Regions from separate parts of the Cellulosimicrobium funkei genome, predicted to be linked through region 2. Evidence: predicted binding sites of a transcription regulator. Region 2 holds the regulator's gene; each other region holds the start of a gene.

Region 1 (4,752 bases), on a different contig from region 2:
GGTGAGACCCAGGAATCCGAAGGGGTCACGGTCGGGGACTGCGGCGGGGACGGGCGAGGCGGTCACACCAGGATTCTACGCCGGGGGCCCTCGCCGTATTCCCGCCCGGTCCCCGCCCGCCCGGGGCCCGGGAGGCACGGACGGGCGGGAGGCACGTGGGCGTGCAGGCGCGCGCCGCACCCGGCCGGGCGGCCCCGCGGACGGCTCAGCGCACGACGGCGAGGAGCTCGTGCAGGAGGCCCGTGAAGCTGCGCACCCGGTGGACGGTCGCGGCGAGCGGGAGCTCCTCCGCGGCCTGGTCGCTCGGGAGACCGACGAAGAACGGCAGGCTCGGGTTCGCGTCGTGCGCGGCGTGCACGATGCCCAGGTCGGGACGCGCCTGCGTGGTCACCATCGCCACCGCGGACGGCCGCACCATCGTCACGATCTCCAGCGTGCGGTGCACGTTCGCGGGCCCGGTGACGATCCGCGCCATCGCGCCGTGCGAGGCGAGCGACGCGGCGAGCGCGTGCGCGGCCAGCGGGAGCGGCTCGTCGGGCGCAGCGAAGACGAGGACGATCCGCCGCATGCGGCTCGGGTGGTTCCGGGGCGGCCCCCCGGCGGCCACGATCGCGTCCTCGCTCGCCTGCGTGTACTCGCGCAGCGCGACGAGCGTCGCGTTGGCGAGCACGACCTCGGGCACCTCGCCCGGGCCGGCGAGCACGGTGCGCTCGGCCAGGCGCTCGAGCGCGGGCTCGACGAGGTCGGACCACCACGCGGCCGGGTCGCCGCCCGTCGGGATGCGTAGCAGCCGGTCGCACGCGCGCTGGTCGTAGGCGATCGCCGCGTCGACGACGTCGGAGACGCGCGTGGGCCGCGGTCCCTCACGGACGCCGACCGGACGGGGACCGGCGGCCCGTGCGGGCTCGCCACCCGGGACGGAGCGCAGGAACGGGCGCGACGGCGGCGGCTCGGGCGCCTCGTCGTCGGCCTCGGGCTCGTCGGCGTCGAGGTCGCCCGCGCCGTCGGCTCCGCGGTCGTCGAAGGAGATCGCCCCACGGTTCGCGGCGAGCTCCTCCTCGTCGGCGGCGAGCGCGGCGCGGGCCGCGTCGGCGGGCGCGACGCCGTCGAGCGTGAGGCGGCGCATCACGACGAGGCGAGCGACGTCGTCGTCGGTGTAGCGCCGGTGGGAGCCGGCCCGGTGCTGCGAGGGGCCGAGGCCGTAGCGACGGTCCCAGGTGCGCAGGGTCGCGGGCGCGACGCCGAGCCGGCGCGCGACGGCGGCGACGGCGAGGCCGGGGGACGAGGTCATGCTCGGTCGGGCTCCCTCGGGGTCGGGGGCGGACCGGACTGAGGTCATGGATCGATTCTGCCGAGCGGGCACCCGTCTCGCCACCTCGTAGAGGTCACAGTCGTGCACCCTTCGCGCCAGACCCGTGGCGTATTTGTTCGCTGCACGCGCAAACGCGCCGGGCGCAGCCGATCGCGTCAGCGCGGCAGGATCAGCCGACGCGGTTGAGCAGACCCGCACCGCTCCACGAGCGGTTCAACCTGCTCGTTCACTTTTTCCTCACAGGGGACTTGAACAACCCTTGCAACGCTTGTAGGTTGTTCGGCATGGCAGAGATCTCGAGGCTCCCCGGGCCCGTCATGGAGCTGTGGGAATGGCAGTACCAGGGTTCGTGCCGCGACGCGGACGACACGTTGTTCTTCCACCCCGAGGGTGAACGCGGCTCGACGCGACGACGGCGAGCGGAGGCCGCGAAGGCGATCTGCCACTCGTGCCCCGTGATGATGCAGTGCCGCGAGCAGTCGCTCCGCGTGCGTGAGCCGTACGGGGTGTGGGGCGGCCTGAGCGAGGACGAGCGCGCCGCCATCCTCGCGGGCGGCGCCCGCCGCACCGGCTGACGCACCCCTCCCCGGGCACCGTCCTCGGTGCCTCCGCGCCACCAGCAGACCTGCACGGCCCCGGTCCGACGTCGTACCGGACGCACGTGCGCACGACCCGTGGGACCACCGGTGGGGCGACCGGCCACGGAACGCAGCAGGGCCCCGCGACCGACGGTCGCGGGGCCCTGCTGCTGAACCGGGTCGGCGTCAGCCGACCACCACGGCGAGGATGTCGCGCGCGGACAGGACGAGGTAGTCCTCGCCGCCGTACTTGACCTCGGTGCCGCCGTACTTGCTGTAGATGACCTTGTCGCCGACGGTCACGTCGAGCGGGACGCGGTTGCCGTTGTCGTCGACACGGCCCGGACCGACAGCCAGGACCTCGCCCTCCTGGGGCTTCTCCTTGGCGGTGTCCGGGATGACCAGGCCGGATGCGGTCGTGGTCTCGGCCTCGAGGGCCTTCACGACGATCCGGTCCTCGAGCGGCTTGATGGGGACCGACACGTCGGACCTCCCCTTTCGCGGTGAGAACTGCAACGGATGGGTCGAGCGCACCGGCTGGCCGTCGTCGCGGGTGCCGGACAGCCTGGTCGCACGTGGTGCCGCCTCCGCGAGCGGTGGCGGCACGTCTCAAATCTAGGTCCCGGTTAGCACTCGGTCAAGGCGAGTGCCAACGTCCGCCCTGCGGACGATCCGGGCTCCGGCTGCGCGTGGTCCCCGGCCCCCGTGGAAGGATCGACGCCATGGACGCCGCCACGCTCACCAAGCTGCTCAGCCCCGAGGGCTGGGCCCTGCTCGGCGCGCTCCCGCCGTACGACGAGCAGCAGGCGCTCGTGCTCGCGGCAGGGCTGCGCGCGAAGGGCGTCGACCCGGACCTGGCCGCCGCGGCCCTCACCCAGTCCCGGCTGCGCGCCGCGGCGCACGGCAAGCTCGGCGCGTTCGCCGACGGCATGCTCTTCACGCAGGCGGGGCTGGAGCAGGCGAGCCGGCTCGTCGTCGCGGGCCTGCACGCCCGGCGGTACCAGGAGGCGGGGATCCGGCGCGTCGCGGACCTCACGAGCGGGATCGGCGTCGACGCGCTCGCGTTCGCCGCCGCGGAGCTCGAGGTGCTCGCGACCGACGTCGACGAGCTCACCGCGGCGATCGCGACCGTCAACCTGCGCCACTTCCCCGAGGCCGAGGTGCGCCACGGCGACGGGCTCGCGCTCGACCTGGAGGGCGAGCGGATCGAGGGCGTGTACGCCGACCCGGCGCGCCGCACGCGCGCCGGCACGCGCGTGTTCGACCCGAAGGCCTACGCCCCGCCGCTCGACGCGGTGTGGGCGCTGCGCGAGCGCGTGCCCGCGGTCGGGATCAAGGTCGGCCCGGGCATCCCGCACGCGGGTCTGCCCGAGGACGCCGAGACCGAGTGGGTGTCGGTCGACGGGGACGTCGTGGAGGCCGGGCTCTGGTTCGGCCCGCTGGCGCCCGAGGGACCGGGCCGGTCGGCGCTCGTCCTGTCGTCGTGGACCGGGCCCGACGGGACCGCGCGCACCACCACGCGCCGGATCGCCCACCGCCCGGGCGACGCGGACGTGGTGCCCGAGGTGGGCGCCGTCGGGCAGTACCTCTACGAGCCCGACGGCGCCGTGATCCGCGCGGGGCTCGTCGCCCACGCGGCGCGCGGGCTGGGCGGTCGCCTGCTCGACCGGACCATCGCGTACGTGACCACCGACTCCCCCGCGCCGCTCGACGCGACGGGGCTCGCGGACGGGCTCGCGCGCGGCTACCGCGTGCTCGACACCATGCCGTTCGGCCTCAAGCGGCTGCGCTCCTACCTGCGCGAGCGCGGCGTGGGTCGTCTGACGATCAAGAAGCGGGGCACCGCCGTCACGCCGGAGCAGCTCCGCCGGCAGCTCGCCCTCACGGGCGACGCGACCGCCACGATCGTCCTCACGCGCGTCGGCGGCTCCCAGCAGGTGCTCGTCGTCGAGCCGCTCTCCGCTCCCCCGGCCGGCGCCGGGCAGGACGGGCCCCGGTGAGCGCCCTCCCGCGCCGCACGGCGATCCCCTTCGCCCGCTCGGAGCGCTCGACCGTCGGGCTCGAGTGGGAGCTCGCGCTCGTCGACGCCGACTCGGGCGACCTGCGGCAGGTCGCGCAGACCGTGCTCGACGCCGTGCGCCCGGCCGACGGCGGGCCGCACCCGTCGATCAAGCAGGAGCTCCTGCTCAACACCGTCGAGGTCGTGAGCGGCGTGTGCCGCACGGTGGGCGAGGCCGGCCGCGACCTGCAGCGCTCGGTCGAGGAGCTGCGCGCCGTGACGGACCCGCTGCGCGTCGAGCTCATGAGCGCGGGCACGCACCCGTTCGCGCGCTGGGCGCAGCAGAAGGTCACCGACAAGCAGCGCTACACCACGCTCATCGACCGCACCCAGTGGTGGGGGCGGCAGATGCTCATCTACGGCGTGCACGTGCACGTCGGCATCGAGGACCGCGCCAAGGTGCTGCCGATCCAGCGCGCGATGCTCACGACGTTCGCCCACCTCCAGTCGCTCTCGGCGAGCTCGCCGTTCTGGGGCGGCAAGGACACCGGCTACGCGTCGAACCGCGCGCTCATGTTCCAGCAGCTGCCGACCGCGGGCCTGCCGTTCCAGTTCGGGACGTGGGAGGAGCTCGAGGGCTACGTCGCCGACATGCTGCACACCGGCGTCATCGACGCGTTCGACGAGGTCCGGTGGGACCTGCGGCCCGCGCCGCAGTTCGGCACGCTCGAGACACGCATCTGCGACGGCGTCACGAACATCTCCGAGCTCCTGGCGCTGGCCGCCCTCACGCACTGCCTCGTCGAGCACTTCTCGACGATGCTCGACGAGGGGCGCGAGCTGCCGAGCATCCCGCCGTGGTA
Region 2 (4,752 bases):
CGTGCCCGTGTCGACGCCCGCCGGGACGTTGACCGTGATGCTGCGGCGGCTGCGCACGCGGCCCTCGCCCGAGCACTCCGCGCACGGCTCGGGGATGACCGTGCCGAAGCCCTGGCACGCGGCGCACGGCGCGCTCGTCATGACCTGGCCGAGGAACGAGCGCGCGACGCGCTGGACCGTGCCGCGGCCGTGGCACACCTCGCACGTGCGGGGCGAGGTGCCCGGACGGCAGCAGGTGCCGCCGCACGTGCCGCACACGACCGCCGTGTCGACCTGGAGCTCGCGCTGCGCGCCGAACGTCGCCTCGGAGAGGTCGATGTCGAGCCGCACGAGCGCGTCCTGGCCGCGGCGGGCACGCGGGATCGGCCCCTGCTGCGCCTGGGCGCCGCCGAAGAACGTCTCGAAGATGTCCTGGAAGCCGAACCCGCCGCCCATGGGGCCGCCGCCCCCGCCGCCGGGGGCGCTGGGGTCGACGCCGAGGTCGTACTGCTGGCGCTTCTCCGGGTTGGACAGCACCTCGTAGGCGCGCGCGACGTCCTTGAAGCGGTCGCCCGCCTCCTCGCCCGCGACGTCCGGGTGCAGCTCGCGCGCGAGCTTGCGGTACGCCTTCTTGATCTGGTCCTGGCTGGCGTCACGGGCCACGCCGAGGATCTCGTAGTAGTCGCTCACACGTCACTCTCTGCTGGTGCGGGTCGTGAGGCCGGCGCGCGGCCGGTCGGGAGGGGTCGGGGGTGGTCGTCGAGCGGGCCCGCCGCGGGCGGGGAGACCGCGGGGCTCACGTGCCGAGCACCCGTGACAGGTAGCGCGCGACCGCGCGCACCGCCGCGATGGTGCCGGGGTAGTCCATGCGGGTCGGCCCGATCGAGCCGACGAGCGCGACCGTGTCACCGTCGTTACCGTAACCGGTCGTCACGACGGAGGTCTCCGCGAGGCCCTCGAGCTGGGTCTCGCGACCGATCCGGACGCTCACGCCCGACTCGGCGGCCATCTCGGTGAGCAGCCCGAGCAGGACGACCTGCTCCTCGAGCGCCTCGAGGACGGGGCGCAGCGCGTGCTCGAACCGCATGCCCGCGCGCGCGAGGTTGGCCGTGCCCGCGAGGACGAGGCGCTCCTCGCTCTCCTCCGCGAGCGTCTGGGCGACGAGGTCGCCCACCGCGCGGACGAGCGGGGCGTCGTCGGGGTGGAAGCTCTCGGTCACGGCGGCGAGACCGGGCGCGAGGTCCGTGAGGCGCTTGCCCGCGGCCGCGGCGTTGAGCCGTGCGCGCACCTCGACGAGGGTCCCCTCGTCCGGCAGGCTCGCGACCTCGAGCGTGCGCTGCTCGACGCGGCCCGTGTCCGTGATGATGACGACCAGGAGGCGCGACTCGCCGACGGGCACGAGCTCGAGGTGGCGCAGGCCCGACCGGCTCAGCGACGGGTACTGCACGACGGCGACCTGGCCGGTGAGCTGGGCGAGAAGGCGCCCGGCGCGCGCGATGACGTCGTCGAGGTCCACGCCCTCGGACAGGAAGGTCTCGATGGCGCGCTTCTCCGGCGCGGACAGCGGCTTGACGCCCGAGAGGCGGTCCACGAAGAGCCGGTAGCCCTTGTCCGTCGGGATCCGGCCCGCGGACGTGTGCGGCTGCGCGATGTACCCGGCGTCTTCGAGAGCCGCCATGTCGTTGCGGATCGTGGCGGGCGAGACGCCGAGGCTGTGGCGCTCGGTGAGCACGCGCGAACCCACGGGCTCGCGCGTGAGGACATAGTCCTCGACGATGGCCCGCAGCACCTCGAGCCGGCGCTCCTCGCTCACGTCCACCTCCCGCGTGCCGCACCGTCGCCGCCCGGGCGGGCGTGCGGGCGTCGGCACTCTCGACCTCCGAGTGCCAATCCTACGCGTCCGCGCGGCCCGTCCGGCGGTCCTCCGCTCGTCGCGAACGCAGGTCGAGGAGGCCGACGACGAGCGCGACCGCGACGAGGCCGATCGTCACCAGGAGCGCGCGCCCGGTCGCGTCCGCGGCCGAGTCGCCGCTCGCGAGCCCGCCGTAGTAGACGGACAGGACCACGGAGATCCCGACGGCCGACCCGATGCGCTGACCGAGCTGCAGCATGCTGCCCGCCACCCCGGCCCGGCTCACCGGGACCTCGGACAGCGTGAGCGTCTGGTTCGGCGCGATGACCGTGCCGCTGCCCGCGCCCGCGACGAGCAGCGCGACCGCGAGCGCCGGGCCGACGGCGCCCGGGTCGTCCCCGAGCGTGCGCACGACGACCTCCGCCGCGACCACCCCCACGAGCACGAGCACGACGCCGCCGACGACGAGCTCGCGGCCCCAGCGCGCGACCCAGCGGCCCGAGAACCACGCCGACACGCCCGACGCGACCGCGAACGGCGTGCCGACGAGCCCCGCCTGGAGCGGCGTGTACCCCAGCTCGTCCTGGAGGTAGAGCGTGACGACGAGGAAGATGCCCGTGAACCCGGCGAAGTACGCGAGGCCGAGCAGCGCGCCGTTGCGGAAGGACCCGAGCCCCACGACCTGGGGGTCGAGGACGGCCTCGCCCGTGCGCCGCTGGTAGCGCCGCTCCCACCCGACGGCGGCCACCACGGCGGCCGCGGCCGGCACGAGCCACCACCAGCGCGACGCGTCGTCGCCGCGGCCCGTCGTCGTGACGAACGGCATCATCACGCCGAGGGTCGCGGCGCCGAGCAGGCCCAGCCCGACCAGGTCCAGCCGGCGCGGCCCGCGCGCCGCGCCCGAGCCGGTGCGCGGTGGCCCGGGCACGAGGCGCCACGCGAAGGGCAGGAGCACGGCGACGACGGGGATGTTCACGAGGAACACCCACCGCCACCCCGTCTCCGGGCCCGCCGCGGCGATGATGAGCCCGCCCAGCAGGGGCCCGAGCGCCGTCGAGACGCCGATGGTCGCGCCGAACATGCCGAACGCGCGCCCGCGCTCGTACCCGCGGAACTGCTGCTGGATGAGACCGACGACCTGCGGGTTGAGGACGCCCGCACTCACGCCCTGGAGCAGCCGCGCGACGCCGAGCCACGTGTCGGTCGGCGCGAGCCCGGACGCGAGGCTCATGAGCGCGAAGCCCAGGAGGCCCGCGATGAAGAGCGGTCGTCGTGCGCCCGCGTCGCCCAGGCGCCCGGCGGGCACCAGCGCGAGACCGAACGCGAGCGTGTAGCCGGCGACGACGAGCTGGAGCTGGGTCGGGCCCGCGTCGAGCGACGACTCGATCGACGGCAGGGCCACGTTGACGATCGACACGTCGAGAGTCGTGATGAAGCCCACCGCGAGGCAGACCGGCAGCACGCGCCAGCGGTTCGGGTCCGGCTCCGCGCGCTGCTGGCTCATCGGTCCGTGGTACCACCCCGCCCCGGGGGCGCGCGCGCCGGGAGCCGCCGTGCGCGGCCGGGCCGGGCGCCCGGGACCTCCCCGCGGGAGGCCGATCCCGCGACGCACGGGGCGATCTCGGCGGCGCACGGCGGACGCTGGCCTAGGGTGACGCCGTGTCCTTCGACCGCTACGGCTCCGACGTCCTCGGCGGCACGCCCGCCCCCACCCACCACCGCGCGCGGCCCGTGTCGCGCCCGCAGCCCGCGGAGCGCGGCCTCGTCGTCGAGGAGGTGCAGACCGGGTGGGTCGGGGCCGTCGTCCGGGTCGAGAAGTCGGGCGGGATGCACGTCGTCGTGCTCGAGGACCGCGCGGGCCGGACCCGCACGTTCCCGCTCGGGCCGGGGTTCTGGGTCGACGGCGCGCCCGTCGAGCTCACCCCGCCCGTCACCTCCCGCGCCCCCGCCGCGCCGACGCGCACGGCCTCGGGCTCGCGGGCCGTCGTCGGGCAGCGGGCGCGCGTCGCGCGCGGGAGCCGCATCTGGGTCGAGGGCAAGCACGACGCCGAGCTCGTCGAGAAGGTGTGGGGCGACGACCTGCGCGTGGAGGGGGTCGTCGTCGAGCCGCTGCACGGCGTCGACGACCTCGCGGCGGCGCTCGCGGACTTCGGCCCGACGCCGCAGCGGCGCGTGGGCGTGCTCGTGGACCACCTCGTGCCCGGCAGCAAGGAGCGGCGGATCGCCGACGAGGCGCTGCGGCGCTCGCCCGCGGGCACGGTGCTCGTGCTCGGGCACCCGTACGTCGACGTCTGGCAGGCGGTGAAGCCGGCCCGGATCGGCCTCGAGCGGTGGCCCGTGATCGAGCGCGGCACCGAGTGGAAGCGCGGGATCCTGCGCGAGCTCGGCTGGCCGGCGGAGAGCGCGGAGGACGTCGGCCGCGCGTGGCAGCGCATCCTCGGCACGGTGCGCACGTACGCCGACCTGGAGCCGTCGCTGCTCGGGCGCGTCGAGGAGCTCATCGACTTCGTCACCGCGCCCTGACCGGTCGCGGGCGCGCGGGACGCACCCCGCGCGTGAGGTACCGCGCTCGAGACGCACCGCGCCCCGGTACCGACGGGCCGTACCGGGGCGCGGCGACAGCGTCGGCCGGGTCTCAGGCGGCCGGCACGCCGCCCGTGAGACGGCGGTAGGCGTAGCCGACGGCGACGTAGCTCAGCGGGATCGTCACGAAGAGCCCGAGACCGCACGGGATCGCGCCGAGGATGTTGATCCCGACGAGGGCGAGCAGGAGCAGGAACACCTGCCCGAAGTTCTTCGCGACGAGCGAGAAGCTCGTGCGGATCGCCGTGATCGCGTCGACGCCCTGGTCGAGCGCGACGTAGTACACGAACGCCGAGAACAGCAGCACCGCGAGGCCGGGCAGGACGCACAGGAACAGC
Region 3 (4,752 bases), on a different contig from region 2:
CACGGCTACGCGGGCGTCCTGCGCCCGTCGCCGCTGCCGCGCGCGGAGGTCCTCGTCCAGCTCGACGTCGTCGACGGCGCCGGGATGCCCGACACGGCGTCCGGCGCGGTCGAGAGCACGCAGGCCGAGGTCGACCGCGTCGTCGAGGTCGCGATCGAGCACGCGCTCACCCGGCCGGACGAGTCCCTCGCGATCGTCACCGTCACGCCCCTGCACGCCGACCGCATCCGCGACGCGCTCCTCGTCGAGGTCCGGCAGAACCCGGCGCTCGCCGGGTTCTTCTCCGGCGCCCGCGCGGAACCGGTCGTCGTCGCGGACGTCTCCGGCGTCGCCGGGCTCGTGCGCGACACGATCGTGCTGTCCGTCGGCTTCGGGAAGACGCCGCACGGCCGCGTGCTGCACCGGTTCGGCATCCTCAACACCCCGGGCGCCGAGGCCATGCTGCTCGACGCCGTCGGGGCGACGCGCCGGCGTCTCCACGTCGTCTCGTGCTTCACGGCGGGCGACCTCGACCCCGAGCGCCTGCGCGGCGCGGGCGCCCGGCTGCTCGCCGAGGTGCTCGACCTGGCCGAGCAGCGCAGCGGCGCCGCCGACCAGGTCACGCTGGGCAACGGCGTCGACCTCGGCGGCAGCCCCGACCGGCTCGTCCTGGACCTCGCCGAGCGGCTCTGGCGCGCGGGGCTCGTCGTCGAGACCGACTACGGCATCGGCGACGGCGACCGCATCCCGCTCGTCGTCGGCCACCCGGACCTGCCCGGCGAGCTCCTCGTCGCCGTGCTCACCGACGACGCGGCCTACGTCGCCGAGCGCAGCGTCCGCGTGCGCGACCGGCAGGTCGCCGAGCGGCTCGAGCGCATCGGCTGGACGGTCGCGCAGGTCTGGTCCGCCGCCGCGTTCCTCGACCCCGCCAAGGAGGCCGAGCGCATCCGGCGGGTCGTGCAGGCCGTGCGCGACGCGCGGCTCCCGGAGACGGGCGGCGTCGCGCAGACGGGCGGCGGCGACCGGATCGTCGTCGTGCCGGTGATCGACGACGACGAGCAGCACGGCGACGAGGACCTGTAGCCCGCCGGTGGGACCATGGGACGCGTGAGCACGACCGCCGACCCGAGCCCCGACCCGCGGCACCTGCCCGACGACGCGCGCGACCGTCCCGAGCCTGAGCCTGAGCCTGAGCCTGAGCCTGAGCCTGAGCCCGAGCCCGAGCCCGAGCCCGAGCCTGAGCCCGAGCCCGAGCCCGGGCGCCGTCGGCGTCCGCGGCGGGCCGTGCGGCGGGGGACCGAGAGCACGGTGGTGCCCGGCACGAGCGCCGACGAGCGGGCCGAGGGCTGGGGCGACGAGTCAGCCCCCCGCCGCGGCGCTCCGGGCGAGAACGACGACCGCCTGCTGGGCGACGTGCCGCCCCACTACGGGCGCCACTGACGGCTCGCCCGGCGACCGGCTGAGCGGCGTCAGAGGTGCTGCGGGGGCGTCGTCCCGCCGGGCGGCGTCCCGCCGGGCGCCGCGGCGGGGCCGCTCCCGGCCTGGGCGGCGAGGAGGTCGCGGATCTCCTGGAGCACGCGCACGTCCTCGGCCGGTGCCTCGGGCTCGGGCTCCTCGTCCTTCTTGCGTCGCTCCGCCAGCTTGTTCATCGGCAGGACGATGACGAAGTAGAGGGCGACGGCGATGATGAGGAACTGGAGGATCGCGTTGAGGACCCCGCCGACGGAGATGACGGAGGGCGGGATGTCCTTCGCCGCGTCTCCCGCGCGCAGCGTGATGTCCCACAGGCCGGTGAGGTCGGGCTTGCCGAAGATCGCCCCGATGAGGGGGTTGATGAAGTCCTCGACGATCGCCGTGACGACCCCGGAGAACGCGGCCCCGATGACGACACCGACCGCCAGGTCGATCGCGTTGCCACGGAGCACGAACTCCTTGAACCCTTGGAACACGCCCTTCATGTGCTGCTTCCCTCTCCTGTCGACGGGCACGCGTGGCGGCGGCGCCACGACATGCACGCGCGATCCTGCCAACGGGCGCGGCGAGCGGCAACGGCTTCGCCCGGCGGGTCGGCGGTCTCACGGAGTCGTCAGGGGACCAGGACAGCTGTGACGGGGGCGTGCCCGGTCCGCGCCGCCAGCCGGACGGCCTCCTCGGGGCGTACCGCGACGAGCGTCACGACGTCGGAGCCCGACCCACCGGTGCCGAGCAGGCCGCCGCCGTCGTCGGGCTCGGGCGCCGGCACGACGACCGCGGCGCGGGCCAGGTACGGGTCGACCGGGGGAGCGGCCTCCGTCTGTTCGGAGTCCGTGGGCCCCGGGGCGACGGCGGGGTCGCCCGCGGCCAGCAGGTCGACGCGGTCGCCCGGCCCGAGGAGCGCGGCGACGCCCGGGTCGAGCCGGACGGGCGCGACCACGGTCCCGGCGGGCGCACCGGCGGCGAGCTCTCCTCCGGCGACGAGGCCGTCCTGGAGGAGGGTGCCCTCCGGAAGGGCGACGGTCGCGCGGCGCCCGACGACGTCGTCGGGCCGAGTCGGCGCCCCGGCGGGCAGGAGGGAGGCCGGGACGTGGTCCACCCGCACGTCGGGTGCCGCGAGCGTGGTGCCGGGCGGCACGGCGCGGGCCGTCACGACGGCGGGAGCCGTCGGCGGGGGCGGGGGCCGCAGCGCACCGACGACGACCGACGCCGCGAGCCCGCAGCACAGCGCCGCGACCACGAACCGGGACCGCCACCACAGGCCGTGCAGCAGCCGCCGCCGGACGGCGGCGCGGCCGGGGTGGGCTGACGGGCCGGGCGGGCGGGAGGAGCGAGGCATGGCGCGACCGTAGCCGCGCGCGGCGAGCCGGTGGCCGCGGTGCGCGGCGGTCTGTGGACGACGCGGCGCGCGGTCCGCCCACCGTGAGCCGACCGGCCCGCTGTGGTCGGCCGCGCACCGGTGCGGCGCCGACGCCGGAGCCCGGGCGCGTCAGGGGCGAGCGACCCGGCGGCGCCGCGTCAGGTCAGGACGACGCGGCAGAGCTGCTCGACGCGCCGCCCGAGCCCGTGCCGCCCGACGACGAGGGCGACCCCGACGACGACGACGAGGACGACGACGCGCTGGACGCCGAGGCGGCGGGCGCCGTCGACGTCTTCCCGCCGGACCGCGAGTCCGTGCGGTAGAAGCCGGAGCCCTTGAACGTCACGCCCACGGAGGAGAACACCTTGCGCAGGCGGCCCGAGCACTCGGGGCACACCGTGAGGGCGTCGTCGCTGAACGACTGGTGGATGTCGAAGGCGTGACCGCAGGCGGTGCAGCTGTAGGCGTAGGTGGGCACGGGTTCTCCTCGTTCACGAGACGGCCGTCGAGGCGGCCACCGGCGGGTCGGGATCGGGACGGTCTCGGCCTGGTCGACGGTGTCAACACCGCCTGGCACTCGAAACTTCCGAGTGCTAATCATACGCGGACCGGCGCCCGGGCAGGGCCGGGGTAGTCTCGCATCCGTGTCTGCGCACGAACCCGCCGAGGCCCCCGCCGGTGACCCCGCCACCGGTGCCGACCCCGCGACCCCGGGCGAGGCCGCGGCCGCGCCGCGGCGCCGTCGCCGGTCCGTGCGCCGGCGCGTCCTGATCGGCGTGGCGGCGCTTCTCGTCGTCGCGCTCGTCGCGGGTGCCGCGTTCGTCGTGGTCACCGTCCGGCGCCCGCTCCCGCAGGCGTCCGGCGAGATCTCCGTGCCCGGCCTCGGCAGCGAGGTGACCGTGCTGCGCGACGCCCAGGGCGTGCCGCAGATCTACGCCGACACCCCCGAGGACCTCTTCCGCGCCCAGGGCTACGTCCAGGCGCAGGACCGCTTCTTCGAGATGGACTACCGCCGGCACGTCACGTCGGGGCGGCTCGCCGAGCTCGTCGGCGACAACCCGGACGCGATCGCCGCCGACACCGTGACGCGCACGTTCGGCTGGCGCCAGGTCGCGGAGGAGGAGTGGGACGTCGTCTCTCCCGAGACCAAGGCGTACCTCCAGGCGTACGCGGAGGGCGTCAACGCCTACCTGGAGGACCGCAGCCCGTCGGAGATCGCGCTCGAGTACACGGTGCTCGGGCTGCAGGTCGACGTCGCCGAGCCCGAGCCCTGGGACCCGGTCGACTCGCTCGCGTGGCTCAAGGCGATGGCCTGGGACCTGCGCGGCAACTACGACGACGAGCTCGACCGCGCGCTGGCCTACGGCACGCTCCAGGACACGGCGCGCGTCGCGGAGCTGTTCCCCGCCTACCCGTCCGGGCTCAACGCGCCGATCCTCGACCCCGGCGAGCTCGAGAACCCGCAGGAGGTCGCGCTCGAGCTGGGCCCGCAGGCCCGCGCCGAGTACGGCTCGGACCACCTCCAGGCCGCGCTCCAGGCAGCGGACCGCGCGCTCGGCGCCGTCCCCGTGCTCATCGGGCGCGGCGAGGGCACCGGCTCGAACTCGTGGGTCGTCTCCGGCGAGCACACGGCGTCGGGCAAGCCGATCCTCGCGAACGACCCGCACCTCGCCCTCGGGGCGCCCGGCATCTGGGCGCAGGTGGGGCTCCACTGCAACGAGGTCTCCCCGGCGTGCGGGTTCGACGTCGCGGGCTTCTCGTTCGCCGGCTTCCCCGGCGTGGTCATCGGGCACAACGCCCAGCTCGCCTGGGGCCTGACGAACATGGGCGCCGACGTCACCGACTTCTTCGTCGAGCGCGTGCGCGACGACACCTACCTGCGCGGCGACGAGTGGGTCCCGCTGGAGACCCGCACCGAGACGCTGCGCGTCGCCGGGGGC

The links. Region 2 encodes HrcA, which represses chaperone genes, less so after heat shock. Its sites were predicted from a motif close to TTNGCACTCGNNNNNNNCGAGTGCNAA; they were not measured.
Region 1: groES (co-chaperone GroES) is a predicted target of HrcA. The motif match lies at 2,517-2,543, and genes of this name have one in related genera.
Region 3: BXA05_RS16810 (FmdB family zinc ribbon protein) is a predicted target of HrcA. The motif match lies at 3,383-3,409, and genes of this name have one in related genera.

Annotation. Positions count from the first base shown of each region.
Region 1 is NZ_FTMI01000004.1:118,514-123,265, reverse strand. Features, by position in the region: gene guaB (IMP dehydrogenase) at 1-66, opposite strand, end outside; gene BXA05_RS11650 (MerR family transcriptional regulator) at 206-1,339, opposite strand; gene BXA05_RS11645 (WhiB family transcriptional regulator) at 1,597-1,887, shown strand; gene groES (co-chaperone GroES) at 2,077-2,373, opposite strand; gene BXA05_RS11635 (class I SAM-dependent methyltransferase) at 2,613-3,890, shown strand; gene BXA05_RS11630 (glutamate--cysteine ligase) at 3,887-4,752, shown strand, end outside.
Region 2 is NZ_FTMI01000005.1:144,535-149,286, forward strand. Features, by position in the region: gene dnaJ (molecular chaperone DnaJ) at 1-669, opposite strand, end outside; gene hrcA (heat-inducible transcriptional repressor HrcA) at 776-1,792, opposite strand; gene BXA05_RS13890 (MFS transporter) at 1,872-3,335, opposite strand; gene BXA05_RS13895 (DUF3097 domain-containing protein) at 3,491-4,354, shown strand; gene BXA05_RS20090 (DUF2189 domain-containing protein) at 4,467-4,752, opposite strand, start outside.
Region 3 is NZ_FTMI01000007.1:126,018-130,769, forward strand. Features, by position in the region: gene BXA05_RS16790 (PDDEXK-like endonuclease domain-containing protein) at 1-1,062, shown strand, start outside; gene BXA05_RS19825 (hypothetical protein) at 1,087-1,419, shown strand; gene mscL (large conductance mechanosensitive channel protein MscL) at 1,449-1,937, opposite strand; gene BXA05_RS16805 (SAF domain-containing protein) at 2,066-2,791, opposite strand; gene BXA05_RS16810 (FmdB family zinc ribbon protein) at 2,976-3,290, opposite strand; gene BXA05_RS16815 (penicillin acylase family protein) at 3,565-4,752, shown strand, end outside.